2 regions of the Vibrio tasmaniensis genome follow, and region 1 is predicted to be linked to the other one. Evidence: predicted binding sites of a transcription regulator. Region 1 holds the regulator's gene; the other holds the start of a gene.
The links. Region 1 encodes MetJ, which represses methionine synthesis genes. Its sites were predicted from a motif close to TTAGACNTNTANANGTCTAA; they were not measured.
Positions count from the first base shown of each region.

Region 1 (15,499 bases):
TATTATGCAATTACCGAGTTTCCTTGAGGTCTATAAAGGCCTAATTTCCACCGACTCCATTAGCTCAACCGATCCAAGCTGGGATCATGGCAACGAGAAAGTGATCGAAAAAATGGCTCAATGGTTTAAAGACGTAGGCTTTAGCGTTGAGGTAGTGGAAGTCGAACCCGGCAAACATAATATGGTCGCAAAGATGGGTTCGGGAGAAGGCGGCTTATTGCTTGCAGGACACAGCGACACCGTGCCATTCGATGAAGGACGTTGGAATTTCGACCCTCACGCACTAACAGAACACAACAACCGCTTCTACGGATTAGGCACCGCCGATATGAAAGGCTTTTTTGCTTTCGTTTATGAAGCCGCAAAGAAGATGGATTGGAGCAAACAGACCAAGCCGCTCTATGTATTAGCAACCTGTGACGAAGAAACCACCATGCTAGGTGCACGTCATTTCACCGAAAATGCACCGTTTAAACCGGATTACTGCATTATTGGTGAACCAACCAGCCTAGTGCCTATTCGTGGACATAAAGGTCATGTTGCCAATGCCGTGCGAGTAACCGGTAAATCAGGTCACTCTTCAGATCCAGCATTAGGTGTTAACGCCATCGAGATCATGCATGAAGTGCTGTTCGCTTTAATGCAGCTGCGTGACAAGCTAGTCAAAGAGTACCATCACCCAGGATTCGCCATTCCAAGCCCGACGCTAAACCTTGGTCATATCCACGGTGGCGATAGTGCCAACCGTATCTGTGGCTGTTGTGAGCTGCATTATGACGTTCGTCCTTTACCGGGCATCAGCTTAGATGGTTTGGATAACATGCTGCGCAGCGCACTTAAAGAAGTCGAAGCAAAATGGCCGGGCAGAATTGAGATTACTCCCCTGCATGAGCCAATTCCGGGTTATGAGTGCCAGCACGATCATCCATTTATTGGTGGCATGGAATCAGTTTGTGAGATTGAATCGCAAACCGTGAACTACTGTACAGAGGCACCTTTCCTTCAAGAATTATGTCCAACCTTGGTGTTAGGCCCAGGCTCAATTGACCAAGCTCACCAACCGGATGAGTTCTTAAGCTTCGATTTTATTGACCCAACAATTGATGTTCTGAGTAAATCTATCCGTAAATATTGTTTCTAGTTATTACTTTTCAATCCGAACATTCACATAAAAGCCACCCTAAAAAGTGGCTTTTATTCTGCCATCCCTGATATAGCCGCAATCTTGTAATTAAATTTCACTTTTTCCCTAAGTTTTGAAAAATTTACTTCTCCCGCATTTTTAAACCTAATAATTGCAAACTTAGAATGCTTTATTTGACTAGATACAGCACTTTTCGCTAGATTGTGTACTTAACAAGGAACAATGGATGTAATTTTTTTACGAGGCAGGATGACAATGAACGAGAAATACGCCGCTCTCAAGAGTAACGTAAGCATGCTAGGACGCTTGCTAGGTAACACAATCCAAGATGCACATGGTGACGTTATCTTAGAGAAAGTGGAGACTATCCGTAAACTTTCCAAATCCGCCCGCGCAGGCAACAAAGCTGACCGTGACAGCCTAGTTGAAGAAATCAAAAACCTGCCGAACGAACAACTCACTCCTGTTGCTCGTGCATTTAACCAATTTCTCAACCTCACCAACATGGCAGAGCAATACCACACGATCTCTCGCCACTGTGAGGAGCATGTTTGCGAACCAGACGTGCTGCAATCTCTATTTTCCAAATTAAACCAAAACGACATCAGCAAGCTAGATGCAGCTCAAGCTGTTCGCGACCTGAACATCGAACTCGTTTTGACTGCTCACCCAACAGAAATCACTCGTCGCACCATGATCAACAAGTTGGTTAAGATCAACGAGTGTCTGTCTAAATTAGAATTAAGCGACCTATCACACAAAGAGCGAGTGAAAACCGAACGTCGCCTAGAGCAGCTTATTGCTCAAGGTTGGCACTCTGATGTGATTCGTCAGCAACGCCCAACACCACTTGATGAAGCAAAGTGGGGCTTTGCAGTTGTAGAAAATTCTCTTTGGGAAGCTGTACCTGATTTCCTACGTGAAATGGATGGCCGACTAAAAGGTTACCTTGGTGAAGGCTTACCAATCGATGCTCGCCCAGTACACTTCTCATCTTGGATGGGTGGCGACCGCGATGGCAACCCATTCGTAACGCACACCATCACCAAAGAAGTACTGCGCCTATCTCGCTGGAAAGCCGCTGACCTGTATCTAGGTGACGTGAACGAGCTGATTACCGAACTGTCGATGACCAAGTGTAATGACGCCGTTCGTGAATTGGCTGGCGATGAGCACGAAGCTTACCGTGCAATCCTTAAGAGCCTACGTACTCTGCTGAACAACACGTTAGAAGTGCTTGATGCAAAACTGCACGATGCTGAAGTACCGAAGAAAGAAACACTACAGAACATCGACCAACTTTGGACACCACTTTACGCGTGTTACCAATCTCTGCACGAATGTGGCATGGGCGTCATTGCAGACGGTTCTCTGCTTGATACTCTACGTCGTCTAAAAGCATTCGGTGTGCATTTAGTTCGTCTCGATGTTCGTCAAGAAAGTACACGTCACTCAGATGTGCTGTCTGAATTGACTCGCTACCTAGGCATTGGTGATTACGACCAGTGGAGCGAGCAAGACAAAGTCGCTTTCTTAACTAATGAATTAAGCTCAAAACGCCCACTGCTACCGCGCGACTGGGAGCCATCTGAACAGGTCAAAGAGGTTTTAGACACCTGTAAGGTCATTGCTGCTCAACCTCGTGAAGCCTTTGGTGCTTACGTGATCTCTATGGCTCGTACAGCATCGGATGTACTGGCTGTTCACTTGCTTCTGCAAGAATGTGGTTGCCCGTACCGCATGGACGTATGTCCATTGTTCGAAACGCTGGACGACTTGAACAACTCAGAAGCCGTGATGAAACAGCTAATGAGCATTGATTTATACCGTGGCTTTATCCAGAACCACCAAATGGTGATGATCGGATATTCTGACTCAGCAAAAGACGCTGGCGTAATGTCTGCTGGTTGGGCGCAGTATGATGCAATGGACAAGTTGGTTAAGGCTTGTGAAGAAGAAGGTATTGAACTGACTCTATTCCACGGCCGTGGCGGTACAGTTGGTCGTGGTGGTGCTCCGGCGCACGCTGCTCTTCTTTCTCAGCCACCTAAAAGCTTGAAAGGCGGCTTACGTGTAACTGAGCAAGGCGAAATGATCCGCTTTAAACTTGGCTTGCCAGATGTTGCAGTGAATAGCTTCAACCTATACGCAAGTGCGATTCTAGAAGCGAACCTTCTGCCACCACCAGAGCCAAAACAAGAATGGCGCGACCTAATGGAAGTGCTGTCTGAAGTATCTTGCGAAGCTTACCGTAACGTCGTTCGTGGTGAAGAGAAGTTTGTTCCTTACTTCCGCCAAGCGACGCCAGAGCTAGAGTTAGGCAAGTTGCCTCTTGGTTCTCGTCCTGCGAAACGTAACCCGAACGGCGGCGTAGAAAGCCTACGTGCGATTCCATGGATCTTCTCATGGAGCCAAAACCGTTTGGTACTTCCTGCATGGTTAGGCGCTGGTGAAGCGATCCAATACTCTGTCGATCAAGGCCATCAAGCGCTACTTGAAGAGATGTGTCGTGAATGGCCATTCTTCTCTACTCGTCTAGGTATGTTGGAAATGGTGTACTCGAAGTGCAACATGGAAATCGCTAAGTACTACGACCAACGCCTTGTTGATAAAGAACTGCTGCCGTTAGGTGAATTACTGCGTGAGCAATTGCAGAAAGACATCAAAGCGGTGCTGAATGTAGAAAATAACGAGAACTTGATGCAAAGCGACCCTTGGGGACTTGAGTCAATTCGTCTACGTAACATCTATGTTGAGCCGCTAAACATGCTTCAAGCGGAACTGCTTTACCGTACTCGTAAGTGTGAAACACCACCAGCAGAACTAGAAGAAGCGCTAATGGTGACGATCGCAGGCATTGCAGCAGGTATGCGAAACACTGGTTAATTAGTGATTCCATCTATAAAAGAAACAAAAGGTCGCCATGTGCGGCCTTTTTATTTCGCCAAATAACCACTAGTGAGTATTTTGTCAGTTTTTTGGGTTATTTTGTCCATGTATTCTACTTTATGCTTATTATTTAGATATACTACTGCTCCGCTGCAGAAACACTCCAAAATAATAATCTGCGGCACTCGACCAATAAACTGGTCAACCTAGGTGATAAACGGCTTTGTAAGGTGACATAACCAACGATTGAGTTGGTGCTACTTGAACATAACCAATATAACGTGCCATAGAAGCACACTTGTTGTTCAAGTATTTGTTTACTGTTTACCATTTGGATTTCAGACATGTCATTACCACACGTAATTTTAACCGTTTTAAGTACACGCGATGCTACTGGTTACGATATCACAAAAGAATTCTCCGCAAGCATTGGTTACTTCTGGAAAGCTAGCCACCAACAAGTTTACCGCGAGCTAAATAAAATGGCTCAGAACGACCAGGTAACTTGCGTACTTGAGCCTCAAGAAGGCAAACCTGATCGTAAAGTTTACTCTATCACCGATGCTGGCCGTGGCGCGCTAGGTGAATGGTTTGAACAACCAACTGCACACCCAACCGTTCGTGACGAGTTCTCAGCTAAGTTAATCGCTTGTGCTGTACAACCTTCTGATGCGTACCGTGTACAACTTGCTGAACTAGTAGAAGAGTCTCGCAAACTGGTTTCTCACTACAAAGAAATCGAAGCGGCTTACTACGCAACGCCATCGACACTAGACAAGCAAGCACGCCTAGAGCGTCTAACGCTTCGTCGTAACCTACTGATCCGTGAAGCATGGATTGTATGGGCTGACGAAGTACTGCTTGAACTTGGCGCTCTTGCTTAAGTTAAGCTAGAAACTAGAAACTAGAAACTAGAAAAGCAAAAGGCTTGAACTCTTAGAGTCCAAGCCTTTTTTGTATCTATAGGATTTGAAATGTTACTACCAGAAGCTTTTACAAGCGCTTGGGCTTTACTTACAGCGCAGCAACCTGTGGGCGAACACCTAGCGTATGGCAAAGTGCATAAGTCATTTCTGCACGGTTTAGCGTGTAAAAGTGGAAATCTTTCACACCTTCACGGCTTAGCGTACGAACCATATCGATCGCTTGGCTAGCACCGACTAACTGACGAGTTGTTGGATCATCATCCAAGCCTTCGAACTGCTTCGCCATCCAACCCGGTACTTTTACGTTATTCATCGCAGCAAAACGAGACGCTTGCTTGAAGTTAGAAACTGGCAAGATACCCGGTACAATCTCTACGTCAACGCCAGCCGCCACACAACGGTCACGAAAACGTAAGTAGCTTTCTACATCGAAGAAGAACTGAGTGATTGCACGATTTGCACCCGCATCCACTTTACGTTTTAGGTTAATAAGATCAGATTGAGCGCTTTTTGCTTCAGGGTGAACCTCAGGGAATGCCGCTACTGATATATCAAAGTCGTGACGAGATTTAAGCAGCTCGACTAAATCAGACGCATACATATCTGGCGCACCGCCGCCTGCTGGAATATCACCACGCAACGCAACAATACTTTCAATGCCATTTGCCCAGTAATCGTCGGCAATTTGAATCAGCTCTTCGCGGCTAGCATCAATACACGTTAAGTGTGGTGCAGCAACTAAGCCTGTTTGGTTCTTAATTTCTTTAATGATTGAGTGGGTACGATCACGCTCACCCGAGTTTGCACCGTAAGTTACCGATACAAATTTAGGTTGAAGTGTTTTAAGACGGTGAACAGAATTCCACAGGGTCTCTTCCATCTTCTCACTGCTTGGTGGGAAAAATTCAAATGACACATTGATGTTGTCAGAAAGCTCTGCAATATTCTGATTTAAAGCGTCGATATGACTTGCGTGTGTGTATCCCATCTTACTCTCCCTGTGGCAAAAGCAACCACTAAATAATCTCAAATCCCTAACGACGTTTAGACGTCTATATGTCTTCAGAATGAATTGAATACGATTTAATGTCAACAGATCCATTATGAATTTTTTTCAAGTAGATAGTGAGAAAAGCTCAAGCCGATAGGTGGGTCGCAAAGAAGAAATAATGTAGAAAAAAGACTGAAAACACATCGTGCTTTCAGCCTTATTTATCTTAGTGGATAGTATGCTATTTACGCATTTAAACAATTAATCTGAGTATTAAAGCAATTGATCTGACTATTAAGCCAATCGCTCTAAGTATTAAGCCAACCGCTCTCAGTATTAAAACAGGCTAGACATTCTGTTTAGGTCAGATTGAATTGCACCAGCTGTCACTTCACGACCAGCACCTGGGCCACGAATAACCAATGGATTATCTTTGTACCATTTGCTCTCAATCGCAAAGATGTTGTCGCAAGGTAATAAGTTCGCCAGGGCGTGCTCTTTCGATAGCGCCTCAACGCCTACCGTTGCTTTGCCATTCTTCTCTAAACGCGCGACGTAACGCAAAACCTTCTGTTGAGACTGCGCTTTATCTAAACGCTCGGCCAACTCTTCACTCAGTACAGAAGCTTTATCAAAGAAGTCATCCACTGACAGATCTTGTAATTCTTCAGGTACCAATGATTCTACTTTGACGTTTTCAGGCTCAATATCTAAACCCGATTCACGCGCCAGAATCACTAGCTTACGCATCACGTCAGAGCCATCGAGGTCAGCACGAGGATCCGGTTCCGTCAGGCCTTGTTGCCACGCTAAATCAACCAACTCGCTGAATGACACCGTGCCATCAAACTGTTGGAATAACCAAGATAGAGTGCCCGAGAATATACCTGACAGAGCAATAATATCGTCACCGCTTTCGCGCAGGTCACGTACCGTGTGGTTAATCGGTAAGCCAGCACCCACTGTCGCATTGTACAGCCAATGACGGCTGATCTTAGCGAAAGCATCTTGTACCTGATGGTAATACTCGCTTGATGCAGAACCTGCCACCTTGTTAGCCGAGATCAGGTGAATACCTTGTTGTGCGACTTGCAGGTATTTTGCAGCAAGCACCGGGCTTGCCGTAACATCTAACACAACCGCTTCATCGTAGCCCTGAATAGAACCCAAACGCTCTAGCCAGTCGTTGCCGTTATTGGCAATCGCTTCATCATCAAAACGCTTGCTCACAGAAGTCGCATCAATGCCTTGATCATCGAACCAATAAGTTTGGCTATCAATCACCGCAACCAATTCAAAGTTCATTCCACGACGCTTTTCAAGTTCCGCTTTTTGCTCAGCAAACAGGCTTAACCAACTTGAACCAATATTGCCCTTGCCACATAAAGCAATCGCAACACGCTTCTGCGCTTGGAACAGTTGAGAGTGAATGCCTTTCACTAGGCTTGATGTTTCACTCTTACGAATCACAGCCACTAAGCTCAAGCCTGAGTTTGCTTCTGAGATAAACTCAACCGGTGAGCTCTTGAGTTGTTGGTAGAATCCATAACAATGGTTCGGGTTCTTAGTCACACCAGCACCCACCGCCGCAATCAGAGAGAAGCCTTCTTTAAGCTTAATTTCCGCTTCAATCGCGTGGTCTTGTAGATATTCTAAAGCGCCACCAGCGATCTCTTCTGTATAAGCAAGGCGCAAACAGTGCTGATCGGGTTCAAGCTCATAAGCAAGCGGCTCAAGTTGAGCTCGTTTAAGACCTTCAAGAACTTCACTTTCTAAGCGGTCAAAATCATGGCCATGACCAAAGGTCAGCTGAACGATCAGAACTTCATCCAGAGAGGTAATGATTTTTGCGCCACGACCCGATGCCAGTACACGCTCTATCTGTGTAGAGCCCGCCTCCGGCTGGTAGCTGCAGCGCAAGCTGAGATCCATAGCACTTTGAGCCACAGGCTGTAGCGTTCGGCTATGGAGCACTGGAGCCGCCAGACGAGCGAGTTCACTCGCTTCATCAAGGCGAAGCAGAGGCAACAAACACGCATCCGAAACCAAACGAGGGTCAGCGCTGTAAACGCCTGCCACGTCACTCCAAATCGTCACACGTTCAACTTCAGCCAAAGCGCCAATCACGGTTGCTGAGTAATCTGAACCGTTACGACCAAGCAGTACTGTTTCACCTTCGCAGTTCTGAGCCATAAAGCCCGTAATCACCACTCGGCAATGCGTATGCTGAGCCAAAACTTCTTTAATCAGAGGATAAGAACGCGCGCGATCCACTTCGGGTTGAGCACCCGCTTCTGCACGTAAAAAGGCACGCGCATCTTGAGCAACTGCTTGTAAGTCATGTTGGCACAACAGAGCAGCTAACAAACGTGAAGACCAAACCTCACCGTGTCCTAACACCTGTGCTTTTTGCGATTCGCTTAGAGGAGCAGTTAGCTCACCTAAAGCAGTAAATTCTTGTTGAATAGTGGCCGTTAGCTGAGCCGCAGACTCATCTTCAAGCAGCGCTTCAATCAGCTCAAGCTGGAACTGACGAAGGGTTTGTAGACATTCATGCGCAATACGACCATCTTTGTCGAGCGCTTCAACAAACTCAATCAAGCGGTTAGTTGTTTTACCCGCAGCCGATACCACGACCAAGTCAGTAGCTGACGAGTATTCTCTAAGAATATTGACCACGCGTTGGTAACACTCAGGGTTCGCTAAACTGCTGCCACCAAATTTATGTAGCTGGCGAAAGGTTGTCATTATTAAACCTCCCCTTCTGCGATAAAGCCTTGTGTTTTTTCAAACGCTTGCTTGAGATCATCAATCAAGTCTTCTGCATCTTCAAGGCCAACAGAAAGGCGCAGTAATTGTTGAGAAACACCCGCTTCTGCTAATGCTGCTTCGCCCATAGCACGGTGAGTCATCGACGCTGGGTGACAAATCAGGCTTTCAACACCGCCCAATGATTCAGCCAAAGAAAATAGCTCTAATTTATCCACAAAATATTTAAGTGCTTCAAAAGATCCCGAAAATTCAAAGCTCAGCATGGAACCAAAGCCCAACTGCTGTTTCTTCGCGATCTCGTGACCCGGATGTTCAGGAAGGCTTGGGTGGTAAATCGTACCCACCAGATCTTGTTGTTGCAGAGCCGTCAGAATTTCACGTGAGCTCTCTTCGTGAACGCGCATACGTGCACCTAGCGTACGAATACCACGTAGCGTCATGTAGCTATCAAATGGTGTGCCGGTTGCACCAATACAGTTACCCCACCATGCTAGCTCTTCAGCGTGCTCTTCTGTCTTAGTAACTACAACACCACCAATGACATCTGAGTGTCCGTTGATGTACTTGGTGGTTGAGTGGATAACAAAATCCGCACCCAGCTCTAAAGGCTTTTGGAACACAGGCGTCAAAAACGTGTTGTCGACAGCAACCAGAGCACCTACTTCTTTCGCTTTACGGCAAGTTTCTGCAATATCAACCACACGAACCAATGGATTCGATGGCGTTTCGATTAAGATTAACTTTGGCTTAAGCGCGATCGCAGCATCCAGTGCGGCTTGATCCGATTGATCAACAAACAGAACTTTGAAGTCACCTTTGAGTGAGCGTGTGTTAAACAGACGGTAAGTACCGCCATAGCAGTCGTGCGGTGCAATAATAAGATCATCGCCACCTAAGAAAGCGGATACCCATAAGTTAAGTGCCGACGTACCACAGTTAGTAACAACCGCGCCTTTACCAGACTCAAGCTCAAATAGTGCCGTTTCTAATAGACCGCGGTTTGGGTTACCAGAGCGGGTATAATCGTACTTTGGCACTTCACCAAAAGCGGGAAACCCATAGTTAGTCGAAAGATAAATAGGTGGGACAACGGCATGGTGTTGCGTGTCTGACTCGATACCAGTACGTACTGCGATGGTTGCTGGCTTCCGGCTGCTCATAGGTGCTTCCTTACAAGTTTTGCGTCTGAGAATCACAGCTGCTTGTCGGCATTTTGTGGCTGTGTTAGATATATGTTACTCACTTTACTTTCATAAACGTGAGACGTCAACACTTCCGGACGTCTATATGTCTTTGCTTATGGCAGTAAATCCCGCTAAAATCAGCACTATTAATTTATTCTAACAACTAAAGTGATGAAGGTACGCAATGGCCGACTGGAATGGTGAATACATAAGCCCATATGCTGAGCATGGAAAGAAAAGCGAACAAGTAAAGAAAATTACAGTTTCTATCCCTCTAAAAGTGTTAAAGGTTCTTACTGACGAGCGCACTCGCCGCCAGATCAACAACCTACGCCATGCAACAAACAGTGAGCTACTGTGCGAAGCCTTTCTACATGCGTACACTGGCCAACCACTGCCAACGGATGAAGACCTTCGTAAAGATCGTCCAGACGACATCCCGACTGAAGTCAAAAAACTGATGACAGAGATGGGCATCGAGTTCGAAGCGTTTGACGAAGAATAAAAACAACTCAGTCACCGCCTTCATTATTGATTCGCTATAGCTGAACCCTATTTGTCACATCACCCACTACGTTATCTGTAGCTGCGCTGTGAATGATAGACATAAAAAAACCGACTCCTATGAGTCGGTTTTTTATTATTCTTTTTCGCTCAATAGAGCAACAGCTACTAAGCTATTAAGCTACTAAGCTACTAAGGCATTAAGGCATTAAGGCATTAAGGCATTAAGGCATTAAGGCATTAAGCCATATAGTTAGCAGGCATCTCAATTCGAGCAACGCCAGACTCAACAGCCGCTTCAGCAACTGCTTTTGCAACGCGAGGAAGCAGACGCGGGTCCATTGGCTTAGGAATGATGTAACCCTTACCGAACTCCAGTGCAGTCTCGCCCGCAGCTGCCAATACTTCAGCTGGAACTTCTTCTTTCGCTAGTTCACGAATCGCTTTAACCGCCGCTAGCTTCATTTCGTCATTGATTTCGCTCGCACGCACGTCTAGTGCACCACGGAAAATGAATGGGAAACAAAGTACGTTGTTTACTTGGTTAGGGTAATCACTACGGCCTGTACCCATGATTAGGTCAGAACGAACTTCGTGTGCAAGCTCAGGCTTGATCTCTGGATCTGGGTTTGAACATGCAAACACAACCGGCTTATCAGCCATCAGCGTAAGAGCCTTAGCTGGTAGCAGATTAGGACCCGATACACCCAAGAACAGATCAGCGCCTTCGATAACATCTTCAAGCGTGCGCTTGTCGGTGTTATTTGCGAACAGCTCTTTGTATTCATTCAAGTCATCACGACGAGTGTGGATCACACCTTTACGGTCAAGCATGTAGATCTTCTCACGCTGAGCGCCACACTTAATCAGTAGCTCCATACAAGCAACCGCTGCTGCGCCAGCACCTAAACAAACGATCTTACACTCTTCCAGTTTCTTACCTTGAAGCTCAATCGCATTCAGCATACCTGCTGCCGTAACAATCGCAGTACCGTGTTGGTCATCGTGGAATACAGGTACATCACAACGCTCAATCAGGCGACGCTCGATTTCAAAACAGTCTGGTGCTTTGATGTCTTCTAAGTTAATACCGCCAAATGTATCTGCGATATTCGCAACCGTATCAACGAACTCATCGATTGTGCGGTGTTTTACTTCAATATCGATAGAATCTAAACCAGCAAAACGCTTAAACAGTAGCGCTTTACCTTCCATAACCGGTTTAGAAGCAATAGGACCAAGATTGCCTAAGCCAAGAATTGCAGTACCGTTAGAGATAACTGCAACCATGTTGCCTTTACCTGTGTACTTGTAAACGTTATCGACGTTCTGTGCGATCTCGCGAACAGGCTCAGCTACACCTGGGCTGTATGCCAGTGCTAGGTCTTCTGCAGAGTTTGCAGGCTTCGTCAGTTCTACGGCAATTTTGCCTGGAATTGGGAACTCATGATAATCAAGAGCTTGCTGACGGAATTGTTCTTGAGGCGATAACGCTTGAGAGGATTGATCTTGGCGGCTGTCTTCAGACATAGGTGTAGGTTCCTAGGATATTATTATTTGGGGGATCTTGTTCATGTTAATGGATGTACTTCAAAGTTCCTAGGTGGTTGAAGCATCTGTATCATTAAAAAACGAGATTTCACTACTAATAAGACCAGTGGGCAGTTGAAATTACTATCGCCTGCTCAACTTTAGAGCGAATTTCGAGGAAAGAGTGTTGGGATAAGTGATTAAGTAAGATTTACGTCAGTAACCTATTACTTTAACTGACCTAATAATGAAATACGATTCAGTACTTTCTCAATTTACAGGCAACAAAAAAGGACACCGAAGTGTCCTTTTTATGTCTAAATAGCGAGAATTACTTCTTGCTAGAAAGAGCACCGAAACGCTTGTTGAAGCGATCAACACGGCCGCCTGTATCTACGATACGTTGCTTACCAGTGTAGAACGGGTGACATTTGTCACATACGTCTAGGTGGATTGATTCTTTTGCTAGCGTTGAGTTGAACTCAAACGTGTTACCGCAAGAACAAGTTGCAGAAACTGCTTTGTATTCTGGGTGGATACCAACTTTCATGGGAAAACCTCAATTAGGCCGTGTCGCCATCCGATTCTAAGCCGGACACCACACGTAGTTAAAAAATAAATAAAGACACCGCTGTATCACTAAACCGCGATAAAGCCATACCTTTAAGGCGCAGTATAGTAATGAATCTATAAAGCAGGATCAACTGATTTGATACATTTTTCACCAATAGCCTCTTTATTTCCTTTGTCACTTTAAGATTTAAGGCTTAAGTGGTCTTCATTGGTTCTACTCTCTGAGCTGGTCCAAACTGCTTCTCGAATTTAACCGCCTTATCCTTTAGACTGTCCGCTCTCGTCAACTCAGATAAAGTCGTCCATTTATGCGCCCAATGATTGCCCGCGTGGCACTGCCGGTTCCACTAGACAAACAGTTCGATTACAAGATTCCTAGCCACCTATTTCCTATAATTGGTGGACGAGTTTCTGTGCCTTTTGGACGACAAACCTTAACAGGTATTGTTACGGCTCTGGTTAACGAATCTGAATTCGAGTTAGACAAACTCAAGCCCATTAAAGCCTTACTAGACAACCAACCCGTTTGGCCGGAATCGGTCTACTCACTCTTGGTATGGTGCAGCCAGTTCTATCAGTATCCACTAGGTGAAACCTTGGCCAACGCACTACCAAGCGCCTTACGAAAAGGCAAAGCTGCCGACTTCGCGACGCTTGTTGAATGGCAATTGACCCCATCAGGTAGAGATCAACTGATGCAGGGCTTTGGCCGTGCCGTCAAACAAGCCAAAGTAATGCACATGCTTGAGCACGGCCCAGTTCCCCATCAAGAATTCATTGATGAAGAAGTGAGCAGCGCGGTACTTAAGACGTTGGAAGAGAAAGGCTGGATTGAATCAGTAGAGAAAAAGCCGAAGCGCCAGCCGTGGTCAGTTGAGCTCGAAAACGATCAAGATAAGCCAAAACTCAATGAAGAGCAGGCTATAGCAATAGCGACAGTAAATAGTCAAACCGACTTTGGTTGCTTCTTGCTAGAGGGTGTAACTGGCTCAGGTAAGACCGAAGTCTACCTGAATATGATCAAGCCGATTCTCGACCAAGGTAAACAGGCGTTAGTGTTAGTGCCCGAGATCGGTCTAACCCCTCAAACGATTAACCGCTTTAAGCGACGCTTTAATGTTCCAGTTGAGGTTATCCATTCCGGTTTAAATGATTCTGAGCGACTAAATGCTTGGTTATCGGCGCGTGATAAAATAGCGGGCATTGTGATCGGTACTCGTTCAGCTCTGTTCACACCGTTCGCGGATCTGGGCATTGTCATTGTCGATGAAGAGCACGACGCCTCTTATAAGCAGCAAGATAGCCTACGCTACCACGCTCGTGATGTTGCCATCATGCGTGCTCATAAAGCGCAGATTCCGGTTGTGTTAGGCTCGGCGACTCCGGCCTTTGAAACGCTGCACAACGCTCAGATCGGTAAATACAGTTACCTCACCCTGACCTCACGCGCAGGTGTCGCGCTGCCGACCACCAATAAAGTGTTGGACGTTAAGGGTGAATATCTAGAAAGTGGCTTGTCTGCGTCGTTGATTGCTGAAATGCAAAGACACCTCAAAGCAGGCAACCAAGTGATGATGTTCCTCAATCGTCGTGGGTTTTCTCCCGCACTGATGTGTCACGATTGTGGTTGGACAGCAGAATGTAAGCGTTGTGATGCCTACTACACCTATCATCAATACAGCAATGAGATGCGCTGCCACCACTGTGGCTCGCAGCAGCATATCGTGCATCATTGCCAAGGTTGTGGTTCAGCGAATTTAGTAACAGTGGGGGTTGGTACCGAACAGTTAGAGGCTCAACTGGGTCAACTATTCCCTGAATACAAAACCATCCGTATTGACCGAGACAGCACTCGCCGCAAAGGCAGTTTAGAAAGCGCGTTAGAATCGATTCGTAAAGGTGAATACCAAATTCTTATCGGCACACAGATGCTTGCTAAAGGGCACCACTTCCCTGATGTCACACTTGTGGCATTGCTGGACGTTGATGCCTCTTTATATAGCAGTGACTTCCGCGCCTCTGAGCGATTGGCTCAATTGTTTACTCAAGTCGCCGGTCGAGCAGGACGAGCCAGTAAGCCGGGGGAAGTTATCTTACAAACTCACCATCCAGAACACGGCTTATTACAGGCATTACTGCACAAAAACTACAACCACTTTGCTCAGACTGCATTAGCAGAGCGTAAACAAGCGATGTTGCCGCCTTATACCTTCATGACTCTGTTTAGAGCGGAAGCCAATGACACTCGCTTAGTGGAAGAGTTTTTGCGTCAAGTACGCCACACATTGGAATCGCATCCGTTATTTGACCAATATTGCATGGTGCTAGGGCCAACCCCTGCACCACTAGCCAAACGAGCAGGTAAATCTCGTTGGCAGCTTATTTTACAAACACAGACTCGCTCGTTGATGCAAAAGCTATTAATAAGTGCCAAGCCAGCAATTAATATGTTACCTGCTGCGAAAAAAGTCCGTTGGTCACTCGATATTGAGCCGCAAGATCTGAGCTAAACCCACTTGGGTTAAAACTAATGATAAGTTTGTTCACAAATATTTCATACTTCTCGTGAGCAACTTCACACTAGTCATGTGATTTTTGTTAATCTAGCCGTAACTTTACACGGGTGAAACGAATAAAATATTGCAATAAAAAAAGTGTTAGCAACACTTTCACAATATCTATTCGATTACATTTATTATTCATGCCTTAGATACTTAGGCAACAAAGGAATTAAAAAGAGGGTTTAATTTATGGCGACAATGAAGGATGTTGCCCAGCTAGCAGGCGTTTCAACAGCCACGGTATCACGTGCATTGATGAACCCTGAAAAAGTCTCGGTTTCTACTCGTAAGCGAGTTGAGACAGCAGTACTTGAAGCTGGATACTCACCCAATACATTAGCTAGAAATTTACGTCGCAACGAATCAAAAACCATCATCACTATTGTTCCTGATATCTGTGACCCTTATTTCGCAGAGATCATTCG
Region 1 is NZ_AP025510.1:255,045-270,543, reverse strand. It holds gene argE (acetylornithine deacetylase) at 5-1,141, shown strand; gene ppc (phosphoenolpyruvate carboxylase) at 1,394-4,030, shown strand; gene OCV44_RS01200 (PadR family transcriptional regulator) at 4,378-4,917, shown strand; gene metF (methylenetetrahydrofolate reductase) at 5,048-5,947, opposite strand; gene OCV44_RS01190 (bifunctional aspartate kinase/homoserine dehydrogenase II) at 6,287-8,698, opposite strand; gene OCV44_RS01185 (O-succinylhomoserine (thiol)-lyase) at 8,701-9,882, opposite strand; gene metJ (met regulon transcriptional regulator MetJ) at 10,091-10,411, shown strand; gene OCV44_RS01175 (malic enzyme-like NAD(P)-binding protein) at 10,651-11,940, opposite strand; gene rpmE (50S ribosomal protein L31) at 12,272-12,490, opposite strand; gene priA (primosomal protein N') at 12,822-15,023, shown strand; gene cytR (DNA-binding transcriptional regulator CytR) at 15,264-15,499, shown strand, end outside.

Region 2 (15,499 bases), 210 kb from region 1:
AAGGGCTCATCGCTTACAGCTGCGGGTACAGTCCAGGAGTTACACCTGATTCCCTGATGTTGACGTTATATTTCGATATCTATTCTGAGGATTTCTCCGTTATTAGGTGTTTCTATGATTTGCTTTGGTGTCCCTAAACTGGCTAATGTTTTTATCCAGTCGCCATGTCCGAGCAGCAAGATAGGGTTCTGATTGTTGTGGTGACGAGAAATTCGTTGGATCCACTGAATCGCCATTGTTCTTCGTTGCTGTTCTGAATCGAACTCACTGAGCTCCATTTGAGAAATGACGGGCACTTTCAGGTAGCGTGCGATCGTTTTCGCGCTCGAAATAGCACGGCCTAATTGACTGGTGTAAATAGCATTGAGGGTCAATGACTTTTGAGTCGCAAGATAACGGCCGACGTTATGCATCTGTCGTTTGCCTTCCATTGTCAGAGGGCTATCCAATTGATTCTGCATTTTGCCAATTCGGTTCCATTCGGTTTCGCCATGACGAATCGCAATGATGGTGAAGCGTTCAGCTTTCATTACTTTTCTCCATCAAAATGGAAACAATGAATAGTGCGCCAAACGCGGTGGTGACAACACCAAGAGGCAGTTCTTGAGGAGCAACTAAGGTTCTCGCCAAAATATCACTTAATAACATAAGCAAAGCCCCAATCAGCCCTGAAGTGATGAGTAACTTTTTGTGCAATGGGCCGATGATTTTCTTCGCGATATGAGGAACCATCAAGCCAATAAATCCGACGACACCGATGATAGAAACAAAACATGCGGTTGCAAAAGCGCAAACAATAAAAACACCGGTTTGCAGACGTTTTGTGTCGACGCCCATCGTTTGTGCTACGTCGTCTCCCGCAAGTAAACAATCTAATTGACGATGTTTAAATATACTTAGGGCTATCAAGGCGAGAAGTCCTGCAAGCACAATTAAAACATTGTCCCAGCGCGCATTTCCTAGGCCTCCTAGCGACCAAAATAGAATCGAATGGGCAGCTCGTTGATCACCGTGGAAGACCAAGAAATTGGTTAAGGCTGTAAATAAAAATGAGATAGCCAGCCCAGCTAAAACAATTTGAGAAGACGCTTGCCCATTTACTTTTCTGACTAGAAATAGCACAGCCGAAGCCGAGATTATTCCACCGATGAAAGCGGCGAGTGGAAGTGTCCAAATACCGATAGCGCTGCCGATGACTGTAATCACAAACACAGCTCCAGTCGCAGCACCGGATGACAATCCAAAAATGAAAGGGTCGGCAAGGTCGTTTTTTGTGACGGTTTGTAATAACGCCCCAACAATACCTAACCCAGCACCGCAAATAATCGCGATGATTGTTCTTGGCAAGCGTAAATGCAGTACCACTTGATCTATCGGAGAGTCGATCTGTTGACTCATCGCCGCTGAAAAAATCGTAGCGACTTGTGTAAAAGATAGATGAACGCTGCCTAAACTCAGAGAAAACATCGCTAAGAGGGCAAAAACAGAACTGAATACGCAGGTGTTCAGTGCGGTTCGGTTCAGGTTAGTACTAAGACTTGTCATGGATTTCTTGGATGCGCTGTGCCAATTTTTCAATTGCAGCTATGTTTGCTGGCCCGGGAGTAATTTCCTCATAACGCAGAGGAAGGTATTGGATGGTCTTTACCGCTGTGGTCAGCTTCATCGCTGGGTGCTGTTCCAAAAAGGCTTGCATGCCTTTAGCGCCTGTCCCATTTTGATAATCGAGAAGAATAATGACATCAGGGTTATGCATCGCAACTGACTCCCATGATGTGGTTCCCCAGCTGATATCCAGATCTTTCATTATATTGGCGCCACCCGCTGCTTCTATCATGGCGCTCACTGTCGCGTATTTCCCAGCAGTGAATGGTTTATCTTCCCCTGAATCATACAAAAAGACTTTAAGCGGAGTTTGATTCTTGGTTTGCTGTTGAATCTGTACTAATTGCTCTTTCCACGTGGAGATCAGTGTTTGAGCTCTGTCTTGATGACCAAATAAAGTCGCAAGGCGCGTCACGTCATCGAACATCTGTTCCATGCTAGCTGGTTGCTTATCTTTACGGATGTGGCTGCAACTCTCATTAAGAATTAAAGTGTTAATGCCAAACTCTTTCAGTGAATCTGGCGTGACTGAGCCGCCCAGACGCATACCATAATTCCATCCTGCGAAGAAAACATCAGGGTTTGCATTGACTAACACCTCCAAAGAAGGATATTTCGGTGCGAGCTCTGGAATGCTGCCCTGAAGGCGATTAAATTCAGGAGTCGTTTTGTAGTACCCGCTAATACCGGTCACTCCGATCATATTCTCTTCAAGCCCGAGAGAAAATGCCATCTCAGACATATTGATATCGTGAGTGATTAAGGTTTTAGGCGACGTATCTAACGTAAGTGTCGAGTCGCAGTTTTCTACCGTGATTTGAGCTTGTGCGGACATGGAAAGTAAGAAAGTAAAAGTTAAAGCTGATGCTGATAATTTATTCATGAAAGGTCCTGTCCTTGGTCGAGTTCAATGTCGAAAAACTTGCTTGTTTTCTGTGTGCGCTTATTGGTTGTGCTGATTAAATCTACTTCAAAAATCGGCTGAAGCTGTTTGTGGGTCAGTAGCTCTTCTACTTTTCCTTTCGCGACCAGTTCACCGTGTTCCAAAATCACAATGTGCGTCGCGAATTTGGCAGCAAGGGAAATATCATGCAGTGAGCAAATCAGTGTTTTACCCAGTTCTTTCAATAGCGATAAGACTTCCCCTTGAGCGCATGGGTCTAAGTGGTTTAGAGGCTCATCCAACACCAGAAACTCGGCGTTCTGACATAAAGATCGTGCAATATGCGCTCGCTGCTTCTGGCCGCCTGAGAGCTGTCCCATTCTTCGTTCGAGGAAAGTATCGATCTTTAGTGCTTTACTTATTTGGTCAAGTGAAAAGCTAGAAGTGGCTTGATTGGAAGCGGTTAGTTGAATGTACTCTCTGAGTGCTAAACGACCATCCACTTGACTGTGTTGTGGAAGGTAACTGATTTGTTTTGCTCTTTGCTGGCAAGTTAACTTACGTAGCGGCAATTGGTTTATGACGACTTCGCCTTTGAAGGGAAGCAAATTAACCAGTGCTTTTAATAACGTGGTTTTTCCGGAACCATTGCGTCCAATGACTACCCAGCGCTCACCTTGATTAATTTTCAGATCGAGTGGGTGCAGTCGTCGAGTGTTTTGTTGTTGAACTGAAAGTTTGTGGCAAAGAAGCATGAGTTACTGAGAATGGTTTGTTTTTAACAAGTGCTATTACATTAAAATTTAAACGTTTGCGTAACATTGATCTCAGCACGTAAAATCCCCACAATTATTAAAATAAACTATTAGTTAACGCTTGTATTACTTGAAAGGGTTAGGATTGATTAGTGAAAGAATAGAAGAATAGAAGAATAGAAGAATAGAAGAATAGAAGAATAGAAGAATAGAAGAATAGAAGAATAGAAGAATAGAAGAATAGAAGAATAGAAGAATAGAAGAATAGAAAGCAAAAAGCCTCTGAGAGCAGAGGCTTTTAAAATTACGTTGCAGCTAGGCGTGTTGCGTAATGCTTACAGGCCTGCGAAGTCCGCTAGGATTGCTGCTTTATCAGTAGCTTCCCAAGGGAACTCTTCGCGACCGAAGTGGCCGTATGCAGCAGTCTGCTTGTAGATAGGCTGAAGTAGGTTCAGCATCTCTTGAAGACCGTATGGACGTAGGTCGAAGTTTTGACGAACCGCTTCAATAATGATTTCGTGAGCTACTTTCTCAGTACCGAACGTTTCAACCATGATAGAGGTTGGATCTGCAACACCAATAGCGTAAGACAGTTGAATCTCACAACGGTCAGCCATGCCAGCAGCAACGATGTTTTTCGCAACGTAACGCGCTGCGTAAGCTGCAGAACGGTCAACTTTTGATGGATCTTTACCAGAGAATGCACCGCCACCGTGACGAGCTGCGCCGCCGTAGGTATCAACGATGATCTTACGACCTGTTAGACCACAGTCACCCATTGGGCCACCGATTACGAAACGGCCTGTTGGGTTGATGAAGAAGTTAGTGTCTTTGTTGATCCACTCAGCAGGAAGTACTGGCTTGATGATCTCTTCCATTACCGCTTCACGTAGGTCAGGTGTTGTTACTGAATCACAGTGTTGAGTTGAAAGAACAACAGCGTCGATACCAACGATCTTACCTTGGTCGTATTGGAACGTTACTTGAGATTTCGCATCTGGGCGAAGGAAGTCAAGCTTGCCGCTCTTACGTACTTCAGCTTGCTTCTTAACAAGCAGGTGAGAGTAAGTAATTGGAGCTGGCATTAGGATTGGCGTTTCGTTCGTTGCGTAACCAAACATGATGCCTTGGTCGCCCGCACCTTGATCTTTAGGATCCGCTTTATCAACACCTTGGTTGATGTCTGGAGACTGCTTACCAATGGTATTTAGTACAGCACAAGAGTCAGCGTCAAAGCCCATATCAGAATGAACGTAACCAATTTCACGTACTGTTTCACGAGTGATTTCTTCGATATCAACCCATGCTGACGTAGTTACTTCACCACCAACCATAACCATGCCGGTTTTTACGTAAGTCTCACAAGCAACACGTGCTTTTGGATCTTGTTCAATGATGGCATCAAGAACAGCATCTGAGATTTGGTCTGCAATTTTATCTGGATGGCCTTCTGATACAGATTCAGAAGTGAATAGGTGCTTAGCCATGAGAGCTCCACTTTTAGTTTAGTTTTTAGTTGCAAATAGTTAAATGCAAATAATTTATGCCGTCGCAATCAAGGAAGCGCCGCCATTAAATACAGTATATTTTGTAGGTGTTTCTACATCTAGACGGCTATTTTAAATTCCAACGGTCGAATTACAAGCTCTTTTTTATGATATGTCATAACCAAACGTTTGCGTGTTGGTTGTGGAAAGCCATGTTAAGTGATGTAAATGATCGAAAATTGCGGAAAATGACCGTTAAAGTGCCAGTAAAACGTTTGCAGTCGCTATAGTCGTTTGAGAGAATACCCGCGCTAATAAAAATGAAAACTTTAGCATCCATCTCTTTTTTAAATCGCTTATGTATCCAGGAGCAGACATGCCTTCTCGTAAAGATCTAGCCAATGCAATCCGCGCACTTAGCATGGACGGTGTTCAACAAGCAAATTCAGGCCACCCTGGCGCACCTATGGGTATGGCTGACATCGCTGAAGTTCTTTGGCGTGGCCACTTGAACCACAACCCAGCAAACCCAGAGTGGGCTGACCGTGACCGTTTTATCCTGTCTAACGGCCATGGTTCTATGCTGATTTACTCTCTGCTTCATTTAGCAGGTTACGAGCTTTCAATTGAAGATCTAAAAAACTTCCGTCAACTGCACTCTAAGACTCCAGGTCACCCAGAGTACGGTTACGCACCTGGTATCGAGACAACAACGGGTCCTCTGGGCCAAGGCATCACCAACGCTGTTGGTATGGCAATGGCTGAGAAAGCATTGGCTGCACAGTTCAACAAAGAAGGCCACGATATCGTCGATCACTTCACTTATGCGTTCATGGGTGATGGTTGTCTGATGGAAGGTATCTCTCACGAAGCATGTTCTCTAGCGGGTACGCTAGGTCTTGGTAAGCTAGTCGCTTTCTGGGATGACAACGGCATCTCTATCGATGGTGAAGTTGAAGGTTGGTTCTCTGACGATACACCTAAGCGTTTTGAAGCATACGGCTGGCACGTAATCCCTGCAGTAGATGGTCATGACTCTGACGCTATCAATGCAGCGATTGAAGCGGCTAAAGCGGATCCTCGTCCAACGCTTATCTGTACTAAAACTATCATCGGCTTTGGCTCTCCAAACAAAGCGGGTACGCATGACTGTCACGGTGCTCCACTAGGCGCTGATGAAATTACAGCAACTAAAGCGGCACTTGGTTGGGAACACGGTCCTTTCGAAATCCCTGCGGATATCGCAGCTGAGTGGAACGCGAAAGAAGCAGGCGCAGCGAAAGAAGCAGCGTGGAATGCTAAGTTTGACGCATACGCAGCAGCTCACCCAGAGCTAGCAGCAGAATTCAAACGTCGTACAAACGGCGAGCTTCCAGCTGAGTGGGAAGAAAAAGCATCGGCAATCATCGCTGATCTTCAAGCTAACCCAGCAAACATCGCGTCACGTAAAGCATCTCAAAATGCTCTAGAAGCATTCGGTGCTATGCTACCTGAATTCATGGGCGGCTCTGCTGACCTTGCGCCTTCTAACCTAACTATGTGGTCTGGTTCTAAGTCTCTTGAAGCAACAGATTTTTCTGGTAACTACATCCACTACGGTGTACGTGAATTCGGTATGACGGCTATCATGAACGGTATCGCTCTGCATGGTGGTTTCGTACCATACGGCGCAACATTCCTGATGTTCATGGAATACGCGCGTAACGCAATGCGTATGGCGGCTCTGATGAAAGTTCAGAACATCCAAGTTTACACTCACGATTCTATCGGCCTAGGCGAAGATGGTCCTACTCACCAACCGGTTGAGCAGATCGCTTCTCTACGTCTGACTCCAAACATGAGCACATGGCGTCCATGTGACCAAGTTGAGTCTGCAGTTGCTTGGAAACTGGCAATTGAGCGTAAAGATGGTCCTTCTGCACTTATCTTCTCTCGTCAAAACCTTGCACAACAAGATCGTGACGCTGAGCAAGTGGCTAACATCGCTAAGGGTGGTTACATCCTGAAAGATTGTGAAGGCAAGCCAGAGCTAATCATCATTGCAACGGGTTCTGAAGTTGAGCTAGCGGTTAGCGCTGCTGCTGAACTAACAGCTGAAGGTAAAGCAGTACGCGTAGTCTCTATGCCTGCAACTGACGCGTTCGATAAGCAAGACGCTGAGTACCGTGAGTCTGTACTTCCATCTGACGTTACAGCACGTATTGCTGTAGAAGCTGGCATCGCTGATTTCTGGTACAAGTACGTTGGTTTCGGTGGCAAGATCATCGGTATGACAACGTTCGGCGAATCTGCACCAGCAGGCGAGCTATTCAAAATGTTCGGTTTTACTACTGAAAATGTAGTAAACACTGCAAAAGAGCTTCTAGCTTAATCGTTACCTTTTTAGTTAAAAATAGAAAACCGAGCCCACAGGCTCGGTTTTTTTATGCGTTCAAATTGAAGAAACGTAATGATTACTCAAATTGGTGTGTCGTGCCTATTTCACTTAATTCTGTATTCTAACTTTTTGTTTTTATTGAAATGTAAGGAAGTATACATAAAGGTGAAGGCCTAAATTATCGGATGATAAGGGCAACCTATTTGTAACTTACAACTTACATTTAGGGTTTTTGACGCATTTTGTTACTAACCCTCTTGAAACTAATTATAAAGTGAGTAAATGTGTTGATAATCATTTAGTGGCATAGGTTGGGTCATGGCTAATAAGATTGTTTTGATTGTGGATGATAATCAGGAAATTCTCGATGCTTTAAGCGAATATCTAGAACGCTCAAGCTTCACTGTGATTACTGCTCTTGAAGGTAACGCGATGTGGAAACAGCTAGAAACTGTCACCCCAGATCTCATTATTTTAGACATCATGCTACCAGGAGATGATGGTTTAACTTTGTGCCAAAAATTACGCTTACGATCTCAAGTCCCTATCATTATGCTAACCGCAGTAACTGATGATGCAGATCGTATTGCGGGGTTAGAAATTGGCGCTGATGATTACATAACCAAGTCGTTTAACCCTCGTGAACTATTAGCAAGAATCAAAGCTCTACTCAGGCGTTCAACATTCAGTCACAGCACAAATGAACGTAAGTTAAAATTTATGGATTGGACGTTCGATACTCTAAAACGACAATTGAAACATGAAGATGGTGAGGCAGTCTCTCTTTCTAGCGCCGATTATAACTTGCTTACCCTTATGCTTGACTCTCCCAATCAATTATTAAGTCGTAATGACATTGCACAAGCACTCTGGGGGAGGGATGCAGAGCCACTAGAGAGAGGGATTGATGTACAAATTAGCCGGTTGAGAAGGCAATTGAGGGACGATGACCGAAATACGATTATGACGGTAAGGCATCGTGGCTACATGCTTGTGATCGACTCTCATGGACTTCAATGTTGAAAAAAAACTTCTTTCAGTCAATGGTCGTACGTATTACGTTGTCTACGTTCTTGGTTATTGTCATGGCTGAAGTTCTCGCAGGTGCTGCTTGGTTTTCCACGACCTCCGTATCTAAACGAGAATCGGCGAGCCACGCTATGTTTGCGATAGCCTCTGCAGCTTCGGACACTATAAATTACTTTTCAGGACTTCCCGTCAATTATCGTCATTTGGTTCTCGATCAATTACGAAATATTGGAGGAACACGATTCTTTATTTCTATGAATAATCATAAGCTTCCTGTTCCTTCGCTTAATCATCACTCTTTAGTGCCTCAAATGCAGGTGCAAGCATCAGATCTTTTAGAACAACAACTTAAAACGTCACACTCAGTACATGTCACTTTGACCAAGCGAGACGATCTTCTATTATTCAACTCAGGTATCAAGCTGGATGAGCTGCCTGCATTGTGGAAAGATTACAGCTTAGTGTTAGGTAAGCTCGATCTCCCAATAGCGGTTATTCAAGTTCAACTAGAAAATAATGAGTGGCTCTATTTAGCGACCGTTATTCCTCTGTCTTTCGATAGCTTGACCGATAAATTTATAGATAGTCGCCAGATCACCTTTCTTTTAATAGTCACTTTTATGCTAATGGGGGTCTCTTACGTCGTGCTACAAAAAGAAATTCGTCCTTTTCGATCTCTTGCTCGTTCCGCAACGCTTATGGGGTCGGAAATGCAGATTGAAGAAATCAAAGAAGAAGGAAGTTCAGAAACCAGAGCTGCGATCCATGCTTTCAACAAAATGAATCGTCGTATTAAAGCGAACTTACGCGACCGGAATATGTTCTTTAATGCCATTTCACATGACATAAAAACACCTCTAGCCTGCTTAAAACTTCGTACAGAAATGCTCAGCGACAATACGACAAGGCTTAAATTTGAAAAGCTGTTGAATGAAGTCGAGATGATGTTAAACGGAGCGTTACAGTGCATGCGAGATAATGATATTCATGAAGAGTTTGAGTGGATAGACATGAATGATATTTTTGAGCAATGTGCGGCTATCCATAACAAAAACAACTTATGTGTAAATCTTGTCGATATGCCAGATGTTAAATTCTACGGTAAACCATTAGCAATTAAGCGTTGTCTCTTTAATTTGGTAGATAATGGCATTAAATATGGGGATGTCGTGAATATCAGCATGTTTGTTAACTCTGATTCTATTCATATTGTACTGCGCGATTCAGGTGCAGGGATTGACGAAAGCATACTAGAAAAAGTATTTGAGCCTTATTTTAGAGGTAGCGATTCCAGCGTGGATGGATCCGGTTTAGGTTTGGCGATTTCCCGCAGTATCGCAAGAAGCCATGGAGGGGATATTAAATTATCGAATGCACCAGAAGGAGGGCTAGAAGTCGACATTATTTTGGTAAGCAGCTTATGAAAATGTGGGTATTCTTGGTTGCTCTTTTTGTTACACAGCCAGCATTATCTACCCCCTCTATAGAGATGTTGCATTGGTGGACGGCAGAAGGTGAAGACTCAGCATTGTCGGTGATCGAAGACAGGTTTCGTCTGCTGCCTTTTACATTAAAAAGTGATCCAATTGCAGGAGGAGGAGGTGGGCCTGCTAAATCTATCCTTCAAGCGAGAGCGATTGCTGGCTATTCACCAGATATAGCGCAGATGGAAGGTCCTGCTATTCAGTCTTGGGCGGCACTAGGGTTCTTAATGGACATGAATGAAGTCGCTAAATTGAATAACTGGGATCAATCGCTGTACCCTGATATTCAAGCCATTCACAAATACAATGGGAACTACGTTGCCATTCCTCTTAATATTCATAGACTAAACTGGATGTGGATAAACACAGAGGTATTAGCTGAACACCAGCTGCCCCCCCCTAATGACTGGGATTCATTATTGCTAGCATTGAATGTACTAAAAAACAAAGGTATTACACCACTTGCTTTGGGGGAAGACCCTTGGCAAGTTGTTCAAATTTTTGAAAACATTGCATTCGGAGTGGGTGGTGCTCACTATTATCGCCAGGCTTTTGTTGATTTAGACCCCGAAGCTTTGAACAGCCCCAAAACACTAGAAGCACTAGATCGCTTTCGAGCTCTTGCTAATATTGTTGGAAATGACTTATCAAAAATAAGTTGGGATCAAGGAACGAAAGCACTGCTCAAGGGGGAATACGCATTTCAATTTACAGGAGATTGGGCTCTAGGAGAAATGCTAAGCTCAGGCTCTAGCATTCCTGATTACATTCAATGCAGCCCATTTCCTTCCACGGAAAATGGGTTTATCTACAATGTAGATAGCCTAGCCTTTTTTTCCACTCGCTCAAATGAAGAACAGAATATAACCTCAATTATGGCCGCGCTATCTGCCCCTAAGTTTCTTTTAGAGTTCAGTGAAAAAAAGGGCTCAATACCAGCACAAGCTAATATTCCAATTGATGACTTATCGCGGTGCCAACAGAAATCTTATGATGACTATATACGAGCGAGTCGGGATGGTTCGGCAATGCCAAGCTTGACCGATTCAATGGCTGTTAATCCCGTCATTCAGAATGCAGTGTCGAATGAACTCTATCGTTATTTTATTGATTCATCGATAACGTCTAAAACACTTATCGGTCACCTTAATGCTATTAATAATGAAATGTTTCGATAGTTAAGGCCTATAAACTTCTCGTGGGGGGGATTATTTAGATATTGATTTTTCTATTGTTTCTAAATTTTCACTTACAAATGAATTACAAAATGAAACCTAGGGTTCTGTAGAGAGGGTAATATTTATGGAGGTTTAAATATAAAACAATGGAAAATTAGATTATGAAATCACTTCCCCTAATAGCTACTTTGACCTCTTTGATTTTTTCTGTACCGACTATGGCAGAAGAATATAGGATTGTTAGTCCACATCATGATGATGCATTATTGGTTTTCTCTGGATATATATCTAGTTTGAATTTGGCTAATGAAAATGATGAGATAATTGTCGATGTGATGTTTGGTGCTTCTAACTATTCAACAAACCATCATGACGTATTAACAAATGAACGAGTTTTGACGATTACAAAAAATCGTTATAGTGAAGACTATGATGCATTAACCGATCTTTTTACTAGTTGGGATGAATTTAAATTTCGTAGCTATGGGTACTATGATGCTCCATTGCGAAAGTACGTAGGTGATCAAACCGCAGGGGGAGGTCCTGGAGGAACGTTTAAGAATTTTAGACAATCAGAAATAAAGACTTTTAATAGTATGGTTGATAATTTCACTACAATTTTAAAATCTGACAACTGTACGCTATTAGTCCCTATAGCTAATGGAACTCATATTGATCATTTCATGACAAAAGAAGCGGTTATTACAGCAGCTTATAAGTTAGGTAATGAAGCTAAATGCAAAATAATGTTTGGTCAAGACCAACCTTATACAGATGCAAACCCACAAGAATCTGACATTGAAGTTGAAGCATTAAGAGATAGATTACCTCTCAATTCAATAAGTGAAGAATTTTATGATATTCCGCTAGAGCCAGGAACTACTGAGACGATTAAACTTAATAAGTTTAAAAAATACTACGTAACTCAATATGACCAAGGGTATATTGACCCACTGACGTCGAATGTACGAGAGGTGTTATATGTTTGGGATCCAAAGAGTTACGGTAGCATAAGGTCACATATTGATTGTGATGGTTCAGATTACTGTCGTTTAGCTAATTAGCTAATTAACTAATAATGATTACAAAACAAGGGCACCTAAAGGTGCCTTTTTGCTGTTGATATTTAGTTTGTAAAAATCGAGTTACAAACCACTTGCTATTTGTAACCTTGAGATTCAATTAGCTTGATAAAGTTCGTTGGTATTCTAACGATATTAAAGGACTTTATTATGCTAGATAGTTTTAAAAGCGGCTTATCTAAGCTTTCCTTAATTGGTAAAGCATTGATGTTGCCCATATCTATATTACCCGCTGCGGGGTTATTACTTGCCTTCGGTGCTAAGCTCGACATTCCCCTAATGATGCGTGCTGGTGGCGTTATATTTGATAACTTAGCCTTACTGTTTGCGGTAGGAGCCGCGGTTGGTTTGACTAAGGAGTCAGGGATTGCCGCTTTAGCCGCGATTGTCGCTATGGTCGTGATGAATGCGACAATGGGGGTGGCGCTCGGTATTACACCTGAGATGGCGATGGGAGGTGGTCGTTATGCAATGGTGATGGGTATTCCTTCATTGCAAACGGGTGTCTTTGGCGGACTCATTGCAGGTATCCTCGCAGCCGTTATGTATCAACGTTTTTATGATACTAAGCTGCCTGATTTCCTTGGTTTCTTTGCCGGTAAACGCTTTGTGCCGATTGTGACTGCGTTTTCTGCATTCCTAATTGGTTTAGTTTTACCCCATATTTGGTCATATATTCAATCAGGTATTGATGCGCTATCGCATATGGCGAATGGCGGAAACATGTACGTCTCAACTTTCATCTACGGATTTATGGAGCGCGCTTTAATTCCAGTTGGTCTCCATCATATTTTTTATAGCCCTTATTGGTTCTCTTTCGGTGAGTACACAACTGCCGCGGGTACTATTGTAAATGGCGATCATACAATTTGGTTTAAAATGCTTGAAGATGGAGTAAAAACGTTCTCAACCAGTGAATACCAAGAAGCAGGCAAATTCCTATCGGGTAATTTTGCTATCTATATGTTTGCTTTCCCTGCTGCATGTTTAGCTATGTATCATGAAGCGAATGATAAAAATAAAAAAATTGCAGCAGGTATTTTAGGCTCTGCTGCTCTTACCTCTTTTGTTACAGGTATAACAGAACCCGTTGAATTTGCTTTTATCTTTGTCGCACCTTTGCTTTATGTGTTTTCTGCAATCATGGCGGGGGTGTCTTACGCGGTGACTTATGCGTTGGATGTTCATATTGGTAAAACCTTCTCAGCCGGCATTATTGATTTCGTGTCTTTTGGTGTTCTTCCCGCTATGGATGGGTTCAAAACTAACTGGATCAATGTGATTCTTTGGGGGCTAACCATGGCCGCTATTTATTACACGGTTTTCCGTTTTGCTATTCGAAAGTTCAATTTGAAAACAGTAGGACGTGAGGATACTCAAAGTAAGGCGATCACTTTGGACAATGAAGATTTAGCTAGTGAAATCACAATCTTGATTGGTGGTGCCGCTAACATTACTTCGATAGGAGCATGTATTACGAGATTGCGTTTACAGATTAAAGATCAGGCTCTTGTTAATGAACAAGGAATCAAAGACCTAGGTGCTATGGGGGTCATAAAAGTAGGTTCAAGTGGCCTGCAAATTATTTTGGGCTCAAGAGCTCAATTTGTGGCTGATCTTATGAGTGAAAGAACTGGTGAGTCACCAAGTGCACTATCAACTAACCCAAGTTAAAAGTACGGGCTACTTCTGATAAAGCTGATGACAACAAGCTTGTTGTCTCTTATACATAAATAGTAACGCTATCAACGTTATGGTTGGTGGCGTCTATTTATATTTAAAGTTTTGAACTTATGACAGCTTTAGTATTCAACTAATGCGCTTTGAGTAGGATTCAGTTATCATCTGTTGCACGAAATTTTGGTTAGATGTACGGAACTATGCTAAAAGTCGCGATAAATGGATTTGGACGAATAGGGCGTAATGTATTACGCGCTGTCTATGAAAGTGGCAAAAGCCAACAAATCAAAGTAGTAGCGGTCAATGAGCTTGCTCAGCCTGACGCTATGGCTCACCTATTGCAGTACGACACCAGTCACGGCCGCTTCGGCAAGAAAATATCTAACGATCAAGAGCACATCTATGTGCATCATGGCATTGGTGCTGAAGATAAAGGCGAGTTTGATACGATTCGTATCTTACATCTGGCTGATATTGAGCTGTTGCCTTGGCGTGATCTTGAAGTCGATATTGTTCTCGATTGTACTGGTGTTTACGGTTGCCGAGATGACGGCCTAGCGCACATCGCTGCTGGAGCTAAAAAGGTACTGTTTTCACACCCTGGTGCTAACGACCTTGATAACACCATTATTTATGGTGTAAATCACGATACTATCGAAGCTGACCACCGAATCGTTTCCAACGGTTCATGCACCACTAACTGTATTGTCCCTATCATTAAAGTGCTTGATGATGCCTTTGGTATTGAGTCAGGTACCATTACGACCATTCACTCTTCAATGAATGATCAACAAGTTATCGATGCGTACCATAGCGACCTTCGTCGAACTCGAGCGGCAAGCCAATCTATCATTCCTGTCGATACCAAGTTACATAAAGGTATAGAAAGAATCTTCCCGAAATTTTCTAACAAGTTCGAAGCTATATCTGTGCGTGTGCCGACGGTAAACGTAACCGCGATGGATTTAAGTGTCACAATTAATACAAATGTGAAAGTTAATGACGTAAATCAAACCATTGTTAATGCTTCCCAGTGTACATTACACAATATAGTTGACTATACTGAAGCGCCGCTCGTTTCCATCGACTTTAATCACGATCCCCATAGCGCAATCGTTGATGGTTCACAAACTCGAGTGAGCAATGGCACCTTAGTGAAAATGCTGGTGTGGTGTGACAATGAATGGGGCTTTGCGAACCGAATGCTGGATACGGTTCTTGCAATGCAAGCTTCTGAAGGCAAGAAGTAAGACCTAGAAGCAAATGTGCGGATTATTTATTTTTTACCTTGAAATAAATACTAAGTGTCCACATATTATTAGCAGTTAAAGCATTACCAGTTGAATAATTTATAGGCTTAGCAGGGTTGCTGAGTTTCCAAAACTTTATTTTTATTTAAATTTGAGAGGACAAATCATGTCTGTGATCAAGATGACTGACCTGGAACTTGCAGGTAAACGCGTATTCATCCGTGCTGACCTAAACGTACCAGTAAAAGACGGTAAAGTAACTTCAGATGCACGTATCCTTGCATCTCTACCAACTATCAAACTTTGCCTAGAAGCTGGCGCAAAAGTTATGGTTACTTCTCACCTTGGTCGTCCTACTGAAGGCGAGTACAACGAAGAGTTCTCTCTAGCTCCTGTAGTTAACTACCTAAACGACGCACTAGACTGTGACGTTAAACTAGCGAAAGATTACGTAAATGGTCTTGAGCTAAATGCTGGTGAACTAACTGTTCTTGAAAACGTTCGCTTTAACAAAGGCGAGAAGAAGAACGAAGAAGCTCTTTCTAAGCAATACGCTGCACTATGTGACATCTTCGTAATGGATGCATTCGGTACAGCTCACCGTGCTCAAGCTTCTACACACGGCGTTGGTACTTACGCTCCTGTAGCATGTGCTGGTCCTCTTCTAGCTGCTGAGCTTGAAGCGCTTG
Region 2 is NZ_AP025510.1:468,774-484,272, forward strand. It holds cobalamin riboswitch at 1-55, opposite strand, end outside; gene OCV44_RS02300 (phosphoglycerate mutase family protein) at 66-530, opposite strand; gene OCV44_RS02305 (FecCD family ABC transporter permease) at 520-1,545, opposite strand; gene OCV44_RS02310 (ABC transporter substrate-binding protein) at 1,532-2,488, opposite strand; gene OCV44_RS02315 (ABC transporter ATP-binding protein) at 2,485-3,243, opposite strand; gene metK (methionine adenosyltransferase) at 3,579-4,730, opposite strand; gene tkt (transketolase) at 5,107-7,101, shown strand; gene OCV44_RS02330 (response regulator) at 7,426-8,130, shown strand; gene OCV44_RS02335 (ATP-binding protein) at 8,193-9,560, shown strand; gene OCV44_RS02340 (ABC transporter substrate-binding protein) at 9,557-10,798, shown strand; gene OCV44_RS02345 (PIG-L family deacetylase) at 10,960-11,862, shown strand; gene OCV44_RS02350 (PTS transporter subunit EIIC) at 12,031-13,554, shown strand; gene epd (erythrose-4-phosphate dehydrogenase) at 13,761-14,810, shown strand; gene OCV44_RS02360 (phosphoglycerate kinase) at 14,977-15,499, shown strand, end outside.
Region 2: the regulator MetJ is predicted to act here: its motif matches at 4,842-4,861, upstream of metK (methionine adenosyltransferase).